DNA from 3 places in the Alkalihalobacillus sp. R86527 genome. Region 1 is predicted to be linked to each of the others. Evidence: predicted binding sites of a transcription regulator. Region 1 holds the regulator's gene; each other region holds the start of a gene.

Evidence for each region. The regulator LexA, encoded in region 1, represses DNA repair genes until DNA is damaged. The targets are predictions, from matches to a motif close to CGAACATATGTTCG.
Region 2: the regulator LexA is predicted to act here: its motif matches at 1,143-1,156, upstream of SJY16_RS08130 (Y-family DNA polymerase).
Region 3: the regulator LexA is predicted to act here: its motif matches at 5,160-5,173, upstream of SJY16_RS03835 (YhjD family protein).

Annotation. Positions count from the first base shown of each region.
Region 1 is NZ_JAXHBW010000001.1:2,109,057-2,115,865, forward strand. It holds gene SJY16_RS10800 (YneB family resolvase-like protein) at 1-73, opposite strand, end outside; gene yneA (cell division suppressor protein YneA) at 70-396, opposite strand; gene lexA (transcriptional repressor LexA) at 550-1,170, shown strand; gene SJY16_RS10815 (sporulation protein) at 1,296-2,060, shown strand; gene SJY16_RS10820 (acyl-CoA dehydrogenase family protein) at 2,177-3,865, opposite strand; gene SJY16_RS10825 (dihydrofolate reductase family protein) at 3,980-4,507, opposite strand; gene glnA (type I glutamate--ammonia ligase) at 4,646-5,980, opposite strand; gene SJY16_RS10835 (methionine gamma-lyase family protein) at 6,215-6,809, opposite strand, start outside.
Region 2 is NZ_JAXHBW010000001.1:1,593,254-1,600,062, forward strand. It holds gene SJY16_RS08125 (M4 family metallopeptidase) at 1-878, opposite strand, end outside; gene SJY16_RS08130 (Y-family DNA polymerase) at 1,223-2,479, shown strand; gene SJY16_RS08135 (YolD-like family protein) at 2,497-2,826, shown strand; gene SJY16_RS08140 (alpha/beta fold hydrolase) at 2,921-3,760, shown strand; SAM riboswitch class I at 3,858-3,961, shown strand; gene SJY16_RS08145 (Na+/H+ antiporter NhaC family protein) at 4,029-5,336, shown strand; gene SJY16_RS08150 (hypothetical protein) at 5,375-6,052, opposite strand; gene SJY16_RS08155 (SLC13 family permease) at 6,353-6,809, shown strand, end outside.
Region 3 is NZ_JAXHBW010000001.1:759,465-766,273, reverse strand. It holds gene SJY16_RS03870 (phosphoglycerate kinase) at 1-11, opposite strand, end outside; gene gap (type I glyceraldehyde-3-phosphate dehydrogenase) at 161-1,168, opposite strand; gene SJY16_RS03860 (sugar-binding transcriptional regulator) at 1,226-2,254, opposite strand; gene SJY16_RS03855 (glutaredoxin family protein) at 2,408-2,644, opposite strand; gene rpoN (RNA polymerase factor sigma-54) at 2,799-4,088, opposite strand; gene SJY16_RS03845 (hypothetical protein) at 4,413-4,904, opposite strand; tRNA gene SJY16_RS03840 (tRNA-Arg) at 4,973-5,051, shown strand; gene SJY16_RS03835 (YhjD family protein) at 5,191-5,577, shown strand; gene clpP (ATP-dependent Clp endopeptidase proteolytic subunit ClpP) at 5,743-6,327, shown strand; gene SJY16_RS03825 (HPr family phosphocarrier protein) at 6,365-6,619, opposite strand.

The sequences.
Region 1 (6,809 bases):
CTTTTTGCCTGGCAAGAGATGACTCCTGCGTTTCTTTCTTGGTGCTTACCCGGCAATAAATAATAGCATTCATTCTTTTTCCTTTACCCCCAGCGCTGTTGCATTTGCCTCAACAGGAATAATGAGTGTATCTCCTGCTGTAATCCAATTTGCATCTATATTGTTCGCTTCTTCTACCCAGCTGATAAATTTACGGTCGGACATATCGTGTGCTTCACGATATTCCTCTGCGATTTCAAGAACAGTATCTCCGTGCTCTAACTCAACCTTAGTATACCGATCATACCCTTCAGCAGCTGCTGCTCTCAATGATACAAACACGATTATTAAAACGGCCACAAAAGATATAATGACAAGAAAATCAACTCCAGACAAGCCTCTAGCCTGTTTTCTCATCCCAATCACCCCGAATACGAATATTTGTTCTGGTTTTAGTATAAACAGAACCCCTGTTCGTGTCAACTGTATTTTCGAACTTATGTTTGTATGCGAACAAAAATTCTGGTATACTACTAACAAATAGATAGATTGGAACGAGGTGCCAGATATATGAAACTATCAAAGCGTCAGCAGGACATTCTGGACTTTATCAAAGTCGAAGTGAAACAAAAGGGTTATCCACCCTCCGTTAGAGAAATCGGTGAAGCCGTTGGACTAGCTTCTAGCTCCACTGTTCACGGACACCTGGCAAGACTTGAAAAAAAAGGTTATATTCGAAGAGACCCAACGAAACCGCGTGCTATCGAAGTACTCGGACTAGAGGAAACGATCGATATTCCTCGTCCTGAAACGGTGAACATTCCTGTCATCGGTAAAGTAACCGCTGGTCAACCGATTACGGCGATTGAGAATGTTGAAGAGTACTTTCCTCTTCCTGAACATTTTGTTCAAGATGACGAGCACACGTTCATGCTGATCATCGAAGGTGACAGTATGATTGAAGCTGGTATTTATAATGGAGACATGGTTATAGTCAAACAACAGCCTACCGCGAACAACGGTGATATCGTCGTTGCTATGACAGAAGATAGCGAAGCAACAGTAAAGCGTTTCTTCAAAGAAAGCAACTACTTCCGTCTCCAGCCAGAAAATTCATCTATGGAACCAATCATTCTTGATTCAGTTTCCATTTTAGGTAAAGTTGTAGGAGTGTTCCGTTCGATTCACTAGAAGCGCAGAAAACTGCGTTTCTTTTTTTTGTTCAAAAACATTAGTATCTATTAAAAAGATGAATCCTTTCTTTGTTTCTTTTCGTATAATCAGGAAAACAGGTATCGAAGAAAGGATTGAGAAACATGCTTAAGAAATTTCTAGCAAGTGTTGGAATAGGTGCTGCGAAAGTTGATACGCAGCTAGAAAAAGACTATTTTGTACCCGGGGAAAACGTTCATGGAAAAGTAGTCTTAACAGGGGGAGATGTCGAACAATCGATTGATTCCATTCATATTTTTCTCATGACGGAAGCAATCCGCGAAGTTGACGATAAGAAGGTAAGAGAAAAAGTAGCTTTAGAAAAATATCAAATACCCACTCAAGAAACGATAAAGGAAAGAGAAATAAAAGAAATTCCTTTTTCCATTCAGCTTCCTTATCATACACCCGCTTCATTTGGAAGACTTCCAGTGTGGTTTGAAACTGGTCTAGACATTCCGATGGCACTGGATCCAAAAGATCGAGATCTCATCCAAGTGTCTCCACATCCATCTATCAAAAAAGTGATCGAAGCATTGGAAAGTTACCTTGGCTTTCATGTTAAGAAAGTTGAAATGGAACAATCAAAACGCTATGGCTATGTTCAAGAATTTGAATTTACGCCTAGTGGTGAGTATCGTGCTTACTTAGATGAACTTGAAGCGATTTTCTTTTTAGATGATAACTATTTAGATGTTTTGCTTGAAGTTGATCGCCGTGCGCGTGGATTAGGCGGACTCTTTGCTGAAGCTCTAGAAATGGACGAAAGCGTTGCGAAAGTGAGACTATCGAACGAAGAGCTCAACGGTCCTTTAGACGTTATTGCTCAGAAGCTACAGCAAAAAATTGATCAGTACAAAAATAATTAGAACGCAAATACCTAACACAAAACAGCCTAGGACATCGACCTAAGCTGTTTTATTTATTATAGTGAGTTTATATGAGAGACCTAATCATTTAAAGTAGGCTCTTCCCCTACTCACATTCACAAAGCATTCGCACTCTCTTTATGTTCTATTATCAAATCAAAATATTGCAGTGCGAGATCTGAAAGTTCGAACTGATCTTTCTCCCATGTCTTTTCGAGAAATATCTTTGCAACCGCTCGTTTTCTTGCTCCTCCTAACTCAGCGTCTTGTAACGCAATCACACTTTCATAAATAGCTGTCATCAAATTCGCTATTCGCTTACAGTGCAGCGTTTGCCGAGCTTCATCCATTTTCATTAGCTGAGTAATTTTCTCATCAAGTTGCTTCATTCCTTCATGGACAAGTGCTTTCTCTCCTACCTCACCTGGAAGCATTTCTAAGTCATGGGTTACCTTTTTGATAAATAATTTGTGAACGTTGTACTTTGCAATTAACCTTAATACTTCTAAACCTAAGATATTCGCCGTTCCTTCCCACACTGTTAACACTTGAGCATCTCTTAGTAATCTCGGGGTGACAAAGTCTTCGATGTAGCCGTTACCGCCGTGTATTTCAATTGCTTCATGCGCAAATTGAACCGCTTGTTCCGCTGATTCTTTTTTCACAAGAGCAATGAGTAATCGATTTAAAGCTTTATCTTCTTTTGTTATGTGTTCGCTTTTATCCATAACTCGATCAAAAAGCTTAATTGCAGAAAAAACACTGCTGAGTTCTACTTCTTGTTTCACTTTCATATTTACTAAACTCTCTTTAATCATGGGAAAATCTTTTAACTGCTTTCGAAAGGCTTCTCTTTTGTACGCATACTGTTTCGCTTCAAGAAACGAACGCTGCATGATACCAACTGAAGCAATCGCATTGCACAAACGAGACAAGTTTAGCGCTTCGATCATGTAATAAAACCCTCTGCTCGGATCCCCTACTAGATAGCCTTTCGATCCATCAAACACAACTTCTGCTGAAGGAACTGCTCTCACTCCAAGCTTATCTTTTAACCTCCTTATACTTAGTTCGTTTACATTTCCGTGATCTTTTCTCCATGGTACTAGAAATAGACTTAACCCCTTCGTCCCTATTGGTGCACCTTCACATCTTGCAAGTACCATCGCAACTCCACACGTACCGGCATTACTCGCAAAATACTTCTCTCCGTAGAGTGTATAGTGATCTCCTTCTTTAATCGCTTTCGTTTCATTCGCTCCAACATCCGACCCACCTTGTCGCTCTGTTAAAAACGTAGCTCCTTCATAAAGCTCGGTTTCACCAGTCGACAGAACGTGAGGCAGAAACTTCTTCTTTAACTCTTCCTCTCCGTAATGATCAAGAAGATAGGCCGTAGCCATCGTTAACGTTACGGGACAATAAAACCCTGGTTCTGACTGCGATATTAAATATCCTTGCGCATAAGAATAAAGATAGTTTCCTCTTCGCCCTAGTTCCGGAATTTCTTTATGTACATACGCTACGATTCCACGGTTATAGGTCTCTTCCACCGTTTTTTTGTATCCTTCATTCACCCAGACTTCAGAAATATCGTTACCCATCTTATCGTACTTAATGAGTTTTGGCTGCCCTTCCCTGTCCGTATGCACCGCTCTTTCATCAATTACGGTCCCACACCGTTCACCGAAATCTGCAAGCTCTTTTTCTGCCCACTTATAAAAATCCTGATCTAGATAGCGCTTTAATAAAAATGATAGGTTTGGATCTTCTTGATAAAAATTCATCTCAAATATGCTCCTCACGCTATTTTATTTAAATTTTCTGATATTTTAAGTTTACCTCATCTCATTTACTTGGTCCATTACATGTTCGTAATAAGAAAACACAGAACTCTTTTGAAGAGTCCTGTGCTATATTTACTTCACCTCATAATGAAGCTGAGCGAACTGGCCATATTGTTTGACGTCTTTCAGGAAGAGGTCTAACTCTATTTCTGATTCTTTAAACAACGGAATGCCTTTTCCAATTAATGAAGGCGCGATCGAGATAATAAACTCATCAACTAGTTTTTCACGCATAAGCGTATAGATGATCTCACTGCCTCCAACAAGCCAGATCGTCTTTCCATCTTGTTGTTTCAGTTCACGAGTGAATGTTGCAATGTCTTCATTGATGAACGTCACGTGATCGGTATTTTCTACTGGTGTCTTTGTAAATACGTAACTTTCGATTCCCTTATAGGGATAATTTTCTTTTTCCTGTTCCATCACCCAATCGTACGTCCTTCGACCGATCAGAACAGTATCCACGGATTCGTAGAAATCTGTATACCCAGCGTCCCCTTCAATTTCTCCTCGAAACAACCAGTCTAATGAATCCTCGGTAGTCGCGATATAACCATCGAGGCTAGTTGCTATGTACACGCTCAGTTTTCTGTTGTTCACTATGTTAACCTCCTTACAGCATCTTTTCCACATACTAGTTTAACCAATCTTCCTAATCGAAACCAGCTAAACAACTAGATTTTTAATTCCAAAAAAACTCCTAAACACCATTGGTGTTTAGGAGCTTTAGAAAAATACTTAATAAGTCGTCATATATTGTTCGCGTTCCCAAGGGTGTACTTGTGTACGGAACATATCCCACTCGATTTCTTTCGCTTCGATAAAGTGCTCTGATGCGTGCTCACCGAGAGCGTTCATCATGACTTCATCCTTCTTAAGCAATTCAAGTGCGTCGTATAATGTTGCTGGAAGGTCAGTGATGCCTTCTGCTACACGCTCATCTTTGTCCATCACGTAGATGTTACGCTCTGTTGGAGCTTGAGGAGTCATTTTGTTCTTGATACCGTCAAGTCCAGCTGCAAGAAGAGCTGCCATCGCTAAGTATGGGTTCGCAGATGGATCTACGCTACGTACTTCGATACGTGTGCTGATTCCGCGAGAAGCCGGAACACGGATAAGCGGGCTACGGTTACGAAGAGACCATGCTACGTAACAAGGTGCTTCGTATCCTGGTACAAGACGCTTATAAGAGTTCACTGTTGGATTCGTGATCGCCGTGAACGCTTCAGCATGCTTCATTGTACCTGCGATAAATTGACGTGCTGTTTCACTAAGTCCAATTTCGTCGTTTGGATTATAGAACGCATTCTTACCGTCTTTAAACAGAGACATGTTCGCATGCATTCCAGAACCGTTTACACCGAATAGTGGCTTAGGCATGAACGTTGCGTGTAGACCATGTTGACGTGCGATTGTTTTTACAGCCAATTTAAACGTTTGAATGTTATCACAAGTCGTAATCGCATCTGCATATTTGAAATCAATTTCATGCTGACCTGGTGCAACTTCGTGGTGAGACGCTTCGATTTCAAAGCCCATGTCTTCAAGCTCAAGCACGATATCACGACGGCAGTTTTCGCCAAGATCCGTTGGTGCTAGGTCAAAATAGCCACCTTTATCGTTGAGCTCAAGCGTTGGTTCACCGTTCGCATCCATTTTGAAAAGGAAGAATTCAGGTTCAGGTCCAATATTGAAATCAGAGAATCCAAGCTCTTCCATTTCTTTAAGTACACGTTTGAGCACAGAACGCGGATCGCCGTCGAATGGAGTTCCATCCGGGCTGTAGATATCACAGATCAAACGAGCAACTCTGCCTTTTTCTGAAGACCATGGGAATACAACCCATGTATCTAAATCAGGGTATAGGTACATGTCTGATTCTTCAATACGTACAAATCCTTCGATTGAAGAACCATCGAACATCATTTTATTATCAAGAGCTTTTTCAAGCTGATCAACCGGGATTTCAACATTCTTGATAATTCCTAGTAGATCCGTAAATTGCAAGCGTATAAATTTAACATTTTCCTCATTTGCCAAACGTTTAATGTCATCTGCTGTGTAACTAGCCATGTAAAATAAATCCTCCTTAGAAATGAAAAATTTAGAATGGGAATGAACGGAAGAGCGCTTTTTATGGCAATGAGAATGTAATATTCCGAATTGATAGAACATTCCTAATTGCCGTTCCCTTCTTCACTTATAATATACTATACACCAGTACGTTTGTCGTCGTGATAGAGTATGTTAGATAATCTAACGAACTTTTAATCAAACAAAAAAGCAGGGATTTCTCCCTGCTTTCACCTATATATTTGAAACCAATCCTTTTGTTAAAAGGTCGTCTACTGCTCTTAAAACACTGATCTTCACATGTTCATACGTCAGGCCACCTTGAACGTATGCCACAAATGGAGGTCTGAGTGGTCCATCTGCTGAAAGTTCAAGACTCGCGCCTTGAATGAATGTACCCGCTGCCATAATCACGTCATCCTCATAACCTGGCATATAAGCAGGCTCAGGTCGTACATGCGCATTTACGGGTGAAGCCGCTTGAATCGCTTGACAGAATGATACCATCCGCTCGCGGTCATCAAATTGAACAGATTGAATCAAATCCGTTCGCTTACTGTTCCAACTTGGAGTCGTATTGAATCCAGCTGATTCTAATAAAGCCGAACTGTAAACAGCACCTTTTACAGCTTGTCCAACCGTATGGGGCGCAAGAAAAAGTCCTTGATACATTTCTTGAAGTGAGTATAAGGACGCTCCCACTTCTCTTCCGATACCAGGAGACGTGAGGCGATATCCGCAAAGTTCGATCAGGTCTTCTCTTCCAACGATGTAACCGCCGGTTTTCACAATTCCAGCACCTGGATTTTTAATAAGTGAACCTGCGATC
Region 2 (6,809 bases), 520 kb from region 1:
TCCGAGTCTGACCACAGCGACCCAGGCAACTTTTGGCGGTTTGATGCATCATAAGTGAAGACGCCGCCACCTCTTGTTGTATCTTTCAAATAGTAAGTAGAAGAGGAGAGGAGTGTATTAAATGATTTAGTGTCTCCAAGCACACCAGTACCCGTTCCGGTTGTAATCGTTCCAGTAACGTCAGAGCCACCACCACCACCTGGCTTACCTACTCCTTCTTTTTTCGCTTCGTGAAGCGCGTTAAAACTCGTTAGGATCTCCCCAGTTACTGCATCTACAACATAATTCCAGTTTCCTGGCTCAGGTGATAAGAAATTCAGTGTTACGTGATAGGCGTAGCTAGCAGAATTCCCTTGTGGATACACGACAAGAGTCGATTCTGGTTTTTGCTCATAGTCTGGGGTGAAACCAAGTGCCGCTTCTGCTTTCTTTATAGCATCCTGCTTTTTAAACTTAGTTTCCTTCTTTAGTTGTTCTTTCTTCGACCCAAGATCTGAAATCACTTTCCCTGATACAGCTGTTAATACGCCATCTTTATTAACATGAACTGTTTGAGTAGATCCGTAAACTGGTGTTCCTTTATGTAACTGTTGAAGACGAAATACAGTATATCCAAGTTGATCTTTCTCGGTTGATAAAATCTTAAATGATTGCTCTGCTGTAGCACCACTGAATTTGTAGTAGCTTTTGTTTTCGTTTAAGTAATCAAACAACACTTCGTTAGGATTTTTTGAAGATGCCTTTGTTAATTGTCCTGATACAAATGAGGGGGTCCCTTTATCATTATGTAAGTTTGTTGCAAGTGACCCCGACGGAGCTAACATACTTCCTACCAGACCTGCTGATAGTCCTAGTGCTAATAATTTTTTCTTCTTCATGTAAATCCTCCTTTTATCAGATGAGAAAAGATTAACACAATATGAAAAATATTCAAACAATTTAGATAATTATGGTGTTTATGACCTATCATAAGTTAAGGTGAAATAGGCTATCAGCACTAAAGAAAAGGAGCGTCTGGGTTTTAAGATCTAGTTGCTCTTTTTTTATTGAGAGCCACTTTTTCTTTTGAAAAATGTGGAAATGACTTCTCAACATAATTTCTAGCGAATTTTACGCGTTGGAAGAAAGTACTTATTGATATACGAACGTATATTCGGGTAAAATACGGGTATAGATATATAGAACTAGTGTTCTTATTCAGGACTTGAAAGGAGTGGTGGGGATGGATTATTCAACGTTTCAAAAGAAAACCATTTTGTGTGTCGATATGAAAAGCTTTTATGCGAGCTGCTCGGCAGTTGAGATGGGGTTAGATCCATTAACATGCTATCTTGCTGTAGTGGGTGATACAGAACGTCAAGGTAGTGTGGTTTTAGCGGCTTCACCCGCATTGAAAAGAGACTTTAATATACGAACAGGAAATAGGCTTTTTGAAATTCCGAATGATTCTCGGATTCATATCGTAAATGCAAGGATGTCCTCCTATTTAAAGCAATCGATGGAGATTACAAGGCTCTTTCATCGCTACGTTCCAAAAGAATGTATTCACACGTATAGCGTGGACGAATCTTTTCTGCAAATTGATGGAACGGAACGTCTCTGGGGAGGGCGTTTTGAGGCAGCTAATAAGATTAGGGCAGAGATCAGTGAAACATTTGGTCTACCTTGTGCGATTGGAATTGGGCCCAACATGTTGCTGGCAAAGCTCTGTCTTGATTTAGAGGCGAAGAAGTATGGAGTTGCTGAGTGGACGTATGCGGATATTCCTGAGAAGGTTTGGTCCATCTCTCCCCTTAGTAAAATGTGGGGAATTGGACCGCGCCTTGAGCGCACGCTAAATCGAATGGGCATTATGAATGTCGAGCAACTGGCAAAATACCCTTTGCATCTTCTTGAACAGAAATTCGGGGTGATGGGCAACCAGCTTTATCATCACGCCTGGGGAGTGGATCTTTCTGAAATTGGGGCTCCGATTATGCAAGGGCAAATCAGCTTTGGTAAAAGTCAGATTCTACTTAGAGATTATCATGAACAAAAAGAAGTCAAACACGTGATCTTAGAAATGAGTGAAGAGGTAGCGAGGCGCGCGAGAAGAGCTGGAAAAGCGGGGCGTACGATTAGTCTTGGGATTGGCTATAGTAAAGACGAAGGAGGTGGAGGCTTTCATAGGTCGAGAAGTATCGACAGTCCAACTTCGATCACACTTGAAATTTACGACGTCTGTTTGCAGCTCTTTCAGGAGTTTTATGGAGGGAAAACGGTGCGGAAAATATCAATTGCCCTTTCAAATATTTGTGAAGATGAAGAAGTGCAGCTTGACCTTTTCAATATGAAACGACCAAAGCAACGAGACCTTGGCTATGTCATGGATTCTATAAGAGAGAAGTATGGTTCTGATGCTTTGCTTCGAGCTGTTTCCTACACAAAGGCTGGTACAGCATTGCATCGAAGTAAACTTGTCGGAGGTCACAAAGCATAGGAAGGGGTTGAGCTTAGGTGATTCGTGATCGAGGAAATATCAAGTGGACATCAATGATGTTGCCAGAGCATGTTAAAGAGCTGAGAGAATGGAAGGAAGAAGACCGAAAAAGCCAAAAACCTGAGCTCGATGAACAGAAAATCGAGGAAATGAACGATATTATATGTGAAGCGATGGAGTTTCATCGGTCTCTTACTTTTCACTACTTCCAAAAAGGTATGACAAACGTAGTGAAAGGATATGTTCATTATATAGACCAGCTTAATATGGAATTACGAATTGTTGATATGAGTGAGAAGAGACAAACCATCTCTTTCGAAAATCTCGTGCATGTAGGAGAAGAGTAGCGGTGGCTGGTAACACTCTCCAAAATAGAAAACGTTTTTCCTTAGCGAAAAGGGGTAAAATACGTACAAACTATTATACGGAGTGAAGTGTGAGATGCTAGCTGCTCAGAACCTCAAACATTATAAAGAAAATATTAAAGGGATCGATATTCATTATGAGTATCATAAGAATGAAGTTACTTCCGATCGTCCTGTATTAACGTTATTGCATGGGTTTTTGTCCTCAACGTTCAGTTATCGAAAGCTTATCCCCTTGCTTTCAAAGTACTACACTGTTGTAGCCATTGATCTTCCGCCATTTGGAAGAAGTGAAAAATCCAGTCGTTTTGTTCATTCTTATCAAAACTTCGCAGAAGTAGTAATCGAACTACTTGAACGGTTAAGTGTTGAAGAAACGATTATGATCGGTCATTCGATGGGGGGGCAAGTGGCACTGAGAGCATCAGGCTTAAATGAGAACCTTATTAAGAAAAATATACTACTTTGTAGTTCAGGCTATCTTGAAAAGGCCAAACAGAGTCTCGTATATTCATCTTATTTGCCTTTTTTCTCAATGTATTTAAAACGATGGCTTTCGCGTAAAGGAGCGAAGGGAAATCTCATGAATTGTGTGTACGATCCTGATTTAATCGATGAAGAAATGGTAGACGGGTATGTTCAGCCTTTCTTTAATGAGGGTATTTTCCGCTCGCTTGTACGCATGATTCGAGATAGAGAAGGAGACCTTTCTCAAGAAGAGTTAAGAAACATCAAAACCCCGAGTTTATTGATATGGGGGGAACACGATAGAGTTGTACCGTTGCAAATTGGCAAACGATTAGCGGAGGATCTTCCGAATTCTGAGTTGATCGTGTATGAAAAGACAGGTCATTTACTTCCTGAAGAGCAACCGCATTCCATTTTAAGCGACATCCATACCTTTATTCAAAGGTAGCTCACTTGTAGCGAGTCGATAAATGACACGATTCGACTTTATTATTGACGAAGAAGAATAATGCGTGATAAACTTCATAACACTAATAATCGAATAGTTCTTATCAAGAGAAGCGGAGGGAACTGGCCCTGAGAAGCTTCAGCAACCTCTGACAATCAGAAAGGTGCTGCTTCCAGCAAGAGAAATCTTGAGAGATAAGAGTAGAGCCCTCTTCTCTTGAAGTGGGCTTTTTTGATTGCTACAAATTAACTAATAAGGAGTAAGTGTAATGGAAAAAGAAATAAAAGGGAATGGCTTCGCGCTGATCCCGCTTGGTATATTTATTTTGCTTTTTATTGGGACAGCAGTTGTAACGAAAGATTTTTATAGCATGCCAGTTGTGCTTGCCTCATTGATTGCTGCAGGAGTTGCGCTCTCAATGAATCGAAAAGAAAGCTTTATGAAGAAAGTAGAAGTTTTTTGTCGAGGAGCAGGAAACTCTAATATCATCTTAATGATCCTTGTCTTTCTATTAGCAGGAGCCTTTGCTGAAACAGCGAAAAAAATAGGGGCTGTAGATTCGATTGTAAATCTGGGTATCTCTCTATTACCTGCAAGTCTTCTCGTTGTTGGCTTGTTTTTGATCGGGTGTTTTATATCGATATCAATGGGGACCTCGATGGGGACAATTGTAGCGTTAGCGCCAATTGGAATCGGGATTGCAGAGCAAACGGGTATTTCGGTAGCTCTTACTTTATCTGCCGTTATCGGTGGTGCAATGTTTGGAGATAACCTTTCCATGATATCGGATACGACAATTGCAGCTGTCCGAACACAAAATACAAAGATGAAAGATAAATTTAAAGTGAACTTTTTCATCGTCCTGCCGGCTGCCATTATTACTGCTATCATTTATGGATTTTTAACAATGGGAGAAAAGGCATCACTAGACGGCGGGAAATCATTTGATTTAATCACCGTGTTACCTTACATTGGGGTATTAATAGCAGCCATTGTAGGAATCAATGTGCTTATTGTACTCGTTAGTGGAACGTTGTTTGCAGGGGCGGTAGGCTTATTTAACGGTACTTTTGGTCTGAACGGCCTAGTATCTACCGTTACTGATGGGATTAAAGGAATGGAAGACCTTGCTATGATTGCGCTGATTATTGGGGGAATGATTGAAGTAATCCGATACAATGGAGGCGTTCAGTACGTTCTTGATAAAATCCTTAATCGAGTGAAATCACGAAAAGGAGCAGAGTTCGGTATTGCTGGACTTGCAACGATTCTTGATTTATCAACGGCAAATAACACGATATCTATCATTATGGGGGGACCACTTGCAAAGAATATATCAGAGAAATATCATGTTGATGCTAGGAAGTCTGCAAGTATACTTGATATCTTTTCTGGAAGTGTTCAAGGAATGTTGCCATATGGAGCACAGTTGCTAGCAGCAGCCGGCTTAGCCTCGATTTCGCCATTAGCACTCATCCCTTATTCGATTTATCCAATCCTAACGGCAGTAGCGGGTATCATTGCGATTGGTATAAATTATCCTTCATTTCGAAAAGAGTCCACAGTAGAACATTAAAAGAAACCAGGCCGTCGTCTATGACAGGCCTGGTTTCTTTATTCTTCAATTTGCTTTTGAAGATGAACGATTTTTTGAGGGAGTATATATAGAAATTCAATCAATGAGTCCAATAAATCGATGATAAGGTTAGCGGTTTCTTCACTTGTGGAATTTTCCAGGCAAAGTAGATTGTGCAAATTGCTTCCTTTCCCCATCAATTGTCCGAGTCGTACAATTGGCTCTTCAAGATCAACTTGTTTTGCAAGGGCTTCTAGCTGCTTGGATAGCGGTTGAGTAAGTTCATTGTCAGCTAAAAAACTCCGTGTGATGCTTTCTAAGACGCGGTTCGCCATGACGGCAGTAGCAGTCCAGTCTTTCATATTATGTACATTAACAGCTGAGCGATAAACGCGCTCGAGATCATCTGGAAGCCTCGCAGTGCCCACCAAACGGCCTAGAGGCTCTCTAGTGAACGAAGTTTGGTGAACAAATAATTCTACTTCTTCACCTTGCTCGCTGGTGGAAGTTTTGATTAATACAAAGAGAATGGACTCCTTGCAGACTGAGCACCTCGAAAATGTGGAAAACACTGTTTGGTTGATTTGGTAATCAAATTTTAAGTGAAAAGAAGCGGTGTTCCCGCACTCAGGACATTCTGTGTTAGCGGATTTTGGTAATTTGGTTTGTCCGTATTTAACAACAGAATTAATTGTAGTTTGTTGTATTTTTCTCATCTAATACCCCCTGGATCGATTTTGAGCCTTGTTTTTAGCGCTTGCTGAAACGGGTTTTGAGAATAAGGTAAGCATAGTAGTAAGAATATTATAACATTTAATCCTATCAACTTACATTATTCGCCCCTTATGGAAATTTGAGGGGGTTTTAATGAAAGGGGTGCAAGGCTGTTCATAATTCGAGACTAAAGTCCTTATATAAAATGAGACCATCATCCTGTCCTTATGAATGAAATTGACAGCGTTCAATCACTACTTCTACACTAATAAGATATAAAAAGATAGGAGGGCAATAAAGAAATGCTAGTAAGCTTATGGAACAAGTTATGGTTAGAACATGGACGAGCAAAAGAACTCTTAACATTCGCTTCTTCAAATACAACTGGAATCCCTTCTACATCAAAAGAAAAAAACATTGAGGGTTACACGTCAGGCAAAAAGCCGGAGTTTGACAAGCGAAAGACCATCGGGTTATTACTTGGTCCAGCGCTATTTAGTTGTATTTTACTTTTTTTTCACCCCTCAGGTTTAACAGGGGAAGCACTCGCCATTCTCGCAAGCACAGCCTGGATTGCAACCTGGTGGATAACAGAGGCGATCCCAATTCCTGCTACTTCGCTTTTGCCGCTCATATTATTTCCGCTTACAGGAGGACTAGAAGGCGGGATGACAGCTTCGGCATATGGGGATAATACTATATTTTTATTTATGGGAGGATTTTTGATAGCGCTTTCTATGCAGAAATGGAATTTACATA
Region 3 (6,809 bases), 1.3 Mb from region 1:
TTCTTGTTCATACGGGGATTCCTCCTTTGCACGTTTTAATGAGGATAAAATACTCACATAAAATGTGGCGTACTGATTATTTATCCTAAAACAGAGCTAAAAAAACCAATGGAAAAGGAGGAAGGCTCCTGACTTCCTCCCCCACTATTCACAATTCCTATTATAGCCCTTTTGATGCAATGTAGTCGACTAGATCTACTACACGGCTAGAATAACCCCACTCGTTGTCGTACCAAGAAACAACTTTAACCATATTACCATCAATGTTCATTGTAGAAATTGCATCTACGATTGAAGAATGAGGGTTACCGTTGTAATCTTTTGATACTAGTGGCTCTTCGCTGTAACCAAGGTATCCTTTAAGGTCACCTTCAGCAGCTTCTTTTAGAGCAGCGTTAACGTCATCAACTGTAACGTCTGCATCAAGCTCTGCTACTAAGTCTACGATTGATACGTTAGGAGTTGGTACACGCATAGCCATACCATTCAACTTACCGTCAAGCTCAGGAAGTACTAGAGATACTGCTTTAGCAGCGCCTGTTGATGTTGGAATGATGTTTTCAGCAGCTGCACGAGCACGACGATAATCTTTATGTGGAAGATCAAGAATTTGCTGATCGTTCGTGTAAGAGTGAACTGTTGTCATAAGACCACGCTTAATACCGAACTTGTCGTTCAATACTTTAGCAACTGGTGCTAGACAGTTAGTTGTACATGAAGCGTTTGAAAGTACGTGATGATTTTCTGCATCGTACTTGTCTTCGTTAACACCAAGAACAACTGTGATATCTTCGTTCTTAGCTGGAGCAGAGATGACAACTTTTTTAGCGCCTGCTTCAAGGTGCTTAGCAGCGTCTTCACGGTTTGTGAAGCGACCAGTAGATTCAACAACTACATCTACTCCAAGGTCTCCCCAACCAAGTTGTGCAGGGTCGCGCTCAGAAAGAACTTTGATTTCTGAACCGTTAACTACAAGGTTCTCACCGTTAACTTCAACTTCAACGTTAAGTTCACCGTGAATTGTATCGTATTTTAGAAGGTGTGCAAGCATGTTTGCATCTGTAAGGTCGTTAACTGCTACGACTTCTACATTTGGGTTATTAAGTGCTGCACGAAATACGTTACGTCCGATACGTCCAAAACCGTTAATACCTACTTTTGTTGCCATTGTATAATTCCTCCTTGAATGTTCCTCGTTTCCCGAGGTATCTTATAATTTTATTTATTAAAGGGAATTTCCCTCTAGTAACGCTTTTGCTGCTCCCTCATCAGTGACGAGGATGCTTTGAATGCCAGTTTTCAGATAAGCCTCAATCGCATTTGCTTTTGAATGGCCACCTGCAACCGCAATAACCAGCTCACTTCGTTCTAAATCTTCTAACTGTAGTCCAATGGTTTTCACTTTGTGTACAACATCTCCGGATTGGTTGAAATAGTATCCAAACGCCTCCGCAACAGCTTGGTTTTGTTCGATTTTCTCTAAAACCTCACTTGTTGATTTACGCCGCACAGCCATTGTTTTAGCATCTCCAATCCCATGAACCACAATACTGGCAGATTTGATAATCTCAAGGATTTCCTTGACGCCTGGCTCTTCGATTAATGACTGGTATGCTTCTTCACTAAGTTGATCTGGAACATGAAGCAAACGATAATCTGTATGGGCTTTTCGTGCCATCTTCGCGCAAATTGTGTTAGCCTGGTTTTCAACCTGTTCGCCAAGACCACCACGTGCCGGTACGAATAATGTTCCATCCATATCTGGAGAGGGAATCATCATATCAGCAACACTCGCGAGTGTGGTACCGCCAGTAACAGCTATAACCTTACTTTGAAGCTGAAACCTTTTGAGGCGTCCCACAGCGGCTCTGCCCATCTCTTTCTTTACCCAGGGAGTCACATCGCTATCACCGGGTACAATAAGTACTTCTGGAATACCAAGTTTGTCTTTTAACTGTTCTTCCAAGTTATCAAGACCAGAAACTTCGTTCATAACAGGTTCGAGCTCCATTAATAGTTGCTCACCCTCCTCAGTAAGCTGCATGCCCTGAATCGACATATCAAGCAAACCTTGATCTTTCAGGAAAGTCACTTCACTCCTAAGAACTCTTTCTGTTATATCCAGATTGTTCGCTAGACTTCTACGTCCAATAGGCTGCGTGAGTCTCAGTTGCCTGAGAACACGGTAACGCTTGTTCATGACTTCTAGAAGGTCTGGTAATAGTTTTTGTTGAAGTGCGAGTAATGAGCGCATTGTTCGTCTCCCCTGCAGTCCTTTTTTTCTTCATGAGACGTATTATGTCCCGGTCAGACATTTTCAGTCCCACCTGAATCAAAAAAAGAACGTCTTACAAATTTCATTGTAGCAGTTGCCAACTACATGGGCAACTATGTTATACTGAAAATTTTAAAGTAAGCGTTTTCTTATATTTTTTCTTGATATTCGGCCATAATCTACGATTTCACCATCTACTTCAACTACCGGAATCATCACCATAAACTTCTCAAGCAATGCATCGTTCTGATAGATATCTACTGATTCGATCGTGAAATCCACTTCAGTTTGAAGATCCTCAAGAATCGAATAAGCTTCATCACAAAGAGGGCACGTCTCTTTCGTGTATAACATAACCGTTTTACTCATTACTTAAACCCCTTTCCAATACCATTCTAACCTTTCACAAATAAACCACGCAAAGAAACAGCTGCGTTGCAGCTGTTACCTTGTAGAAACACCCTAGTCTATATTCTCCCTATACCTTAGGAATTTGAATGCTTACTTTCCTGCGGACGAATGCCTATAAAAAACGTTTCCTCATTGATGAGCCAGGTATGTTTAATTCTTCACGATATTTCGCGATTGTTCGTCTCGATACCTTGATACCTTTTTGTATATGAAGAGCCTCCACGATTTTCTGATCGGACAGTGGCTTCTTCTTATCTTCTTGTTCAATAAACTCTTTTATCAATATTTTCACACTAGAGGATGATGTTCCACCATCTGTTTCTCCAGCTAAACGTGAAGTAAACAACTCTTTTAATGCAAATAGACCATGAGGAGTTTGAACATACTTGTTCTTGATCGCTCGACTGACTGTTGATTCATGCACACCTGCTTCAATAGCTACTTCCTTAAGCGTGAATGGCTTCAGTTCGCTGAGTCCCGTTTGAAGAAAGGGACTTTGACGCGCTATGAATACCTCCATAATCGAGCGTAGCGTTTGTTTCCGCTGTTCAATACTCTTTATCAGCCAGTTGACTTGCTGATATTTACCTCTTATATAATGAGCTACTTCGCCTTTTTCAAACGATTGGTAGGCTTTGCTTATTTTCATAGAGGGCAAATCATCATCTAGTAATTTAATCGTGTATGTTCCATCATTCTCTTGAATAATGATGTCCGGGGCAACGTAATGTGTTTTATCCGTATACCACTTTAACCCTGGCCTTGGATCTAGCCTAGCGATAACATCCGATGCTAATTGAATATCCTCAAGGTTCACTTGATATTCTTTTGAAAGCTCTCGAAACTTCCTTTGTGCTAGCGCTTTCAAATTTTCTCTTGCAAGCTTACGAGCAAGCATATCGATAGGCGAAGTGGAATGAATCTGTAAACAAAGACACTCCCCTAAATTACGGCCACCAATTCCTGGCTCAAGTGATTGCAATACATGAACGGCATCTTCAAATTCACGATCAGTCAATCGAAACTGTGAGATAACCTCTTGATCGCGAGTTAGTAAGTATCCAGTTTCATCTATATTATCTATCAAATAATGGATAACCTTTGCTTGGTGATGCGATAGATTCAAACATCGCACTTGTTCATGGAGCTCATCGTTCAAACTTTTTCCTCGTTCTGCTACATAGTCTAGCGGATCAGTGCGTTCGCCCCCGTATGAGTTTTTCAAACGAATGCCTGCTTCCCATGACGGCGTCTGGAGTTCAATAAGAGGATTCTCAAGCGCCTCTTCTTTAATATATTCCATCAACTCTATAGTCGAATATTGAAGAATGGCTATTGCCTGACGCAATTGAGTTGTCATTACGAGTTGCGTTGTCTGTTTTTGTATTAATCCTAATTCCATCGCAATCCCTCCACCTTTATCATACTATATTGATTCAGCTTATGGTATGAGGAAAACGATAATGACCTGAATTTTCAATCATTTACCAAGTTATGTGCCTCCTTTTCATAAAAATAAGCAATGCGCCCACTCAATCCCCTATGATTCGACATACACTGCTATACAGAGAGAAAAAAAGGAGGCAAAAACCATGGATTTAACTGTATATGGTATTGCTTTGCTTCCAATCATCATTGGAATTGTCCAACTTTTTAAGGTGTTTGGTTTTCCGGCTAGGTTTCTTCCTTTGCTTTCAGTTGGGGTAGGAATCGTCATGAGCTATATTTATATTGACCCGGATTTCAAAAAAGCCTTTTTAATTGGACTCTGGCTAGGGTTATGCGCTTCTGGTATGCATTCAGGCTTAAAGCATACGATGAATGGAGCAAGCAAAAAACCAGTTGACCGAGAAAATGACAAGCCCGTTAAGAAGCAATAATCTCTAATTTTCAAGAGTGGACAAGGTTCACTCTTTTTTTTGACTTGTTTTTCTTCTTCAAGATCCAACCAACTAAGCATCTCTTTCACAACGTTATTCAGCTTTGTCGTAACGACCTGAGTTCCGTACACCTTCTTCGCATTCTCAATGGTTTCTATCACTTTAGGTTCAAATTGAATCAATGGCTCGTCTTCTTCTGATTCATTGTACAATTCAACGACCTTCTCAAGTCCCTCAGTAATACGATCGATCGCATCACTTAATGACTTACTTTCTTCACGTTTTACCTTCAACAAAACCCCTACTTTCACCATATTTATAGCCTTAGTGTTTGTCACTTTCAACCAAAAAATCACCTTGCAAAAAAAATACCGTTCACGTATAATAATCCTTGCGCTCAACATATGCGCCCGTAGCTCAGTAGGATAGAGCGGTGGTTTCCGGTACCACGTCTGTCGGGGGTTCGAATCCCTCCGGGCGCACCAATTACATAATTCTAATCCCCTTTCATCTGGAAGGGGATTTTTTGCGTCTTCAACCAATCGGAACGAGTGGGTTCTTGACGTCTCATTCGTCTCATAGTATTGTAATATCAAACATATGTTCTTATAGGCGGTGAAGATCATGTTCCGATTAAATAAAGAGGAAGCAAGTGCTGTTCGGGATTATTTATTGCTTCCTTATGTTAAAAAGGTACTGGAACTCGATGCTGCATGGATTAATCACTCTAAGATGAAGCTTCCACGCCCTTATTTGGAACTGATCAACCAGGCTTTTTCTCTAGCTTCAACAGACCTAAAGGATGCAAAGTCAGTTCTTCATAGGCAAAACATCACTGCTTCAGTTCAGGATACTAAGGAAGATATGGTCGTTTATCTAGTCTACTGTCGCGGATACAACCAAACATATCGGTATACATCAGTCCAAATTAGAAACCTAGTTGAGAGAAGAATTGCAGGCTACTTTTTAACTGATCATCGATTTAAAAAAAGACAGGTTCGTTCTGTTTAAAACGAGTGATAGCGGGGAAAATGGAGGTATGTAGAAGCAGCTAATGAGTAGCTTCAAAATAAATGGTTAAAAAGAACAGCACTTTATTTGACCTATATTGACCTTTTCGGTATGATGAACTTACAGCAACTACATATTTGAATGAATATAAGGGAGGAATTTTTAATGGTATTAATTCCAACGGTTATCGAACAAACAAACCGCGGTGAAAGAGCTTATGACATCTACTCTCGTCTTCTTAAGGACCGCATTATTATGCTTGGAACGGCAATCGACGACAACGTTTCTAACGCAGTCGTAGCACAGCTTCTTTTCCTTGCTGCAGAAGATCCAGACAAAGATATCTCTCTTTACATCAATAGCCCAGGTGGATCAATCACAGCTGGAATGGCAATCTACGATACAATGCAATTCATTAAACCAAAAGTGTCTACCATCTGTATCGGAATGGCTGCATCAATGGGAGCATTCCTACTTGCGGCTGGTGAGCCAGGTAAACGTTATGCTCTTCCAAACAGTGAAGTAATGATTCACCAACCACTAGGTGGTACGCAAGGTCAAGCTTCTGATATTGAAATCCATGCGAAGCGTATTATCCAAATGCGTGAGAAGCTTAACAAAATTCTTGCAGAGCGTACTGGTCAACCTCTAGACACAATCGACCGAGATACTGATCGTGACCGTTTCATGGAAGCAAATGAAGCGAAAGAATACGGCTTGATCGATGAAGTTATGGAGAAAAAAGCATAGTAAACAAAAAGGTTGCCGTCACGGCAACCTTTTTTCTTTAATCTTTTTGAATGAACTCAATGAGAGAGGATACAGCTTCCTCTTCATCATTTCCATCAACTGTAATCACAACAGAAGAGCCAGAGCCTACTGCAAGACTCATGATCCCCATAATACTCTTCGCATTAACTTTTTTACCGTCTTTTTCAAGAAAGATATCGGAGTTATATCGATTTGCCTCTTGTACAAAAAGTGCGGCAGGTCTTGCTTGTAATCCTGTTTCTAACGTAACAACAACTTCTTTTTGAACCACTTTTCCATTCCTCCTTAATTCATAAAGCCTTTATTCTCTTGTAAGAAAGCGCTATCTTAAATAATGAAAAAAAATAAGTATATGCCCTTCTTTATTCATTTATTCAGATTCTCTCAACAGGATTCCATTTAATTTGAATTATAAACTTCATGGATATTTTTATGTTTAAGTAGAATCAAGACGCCTTATA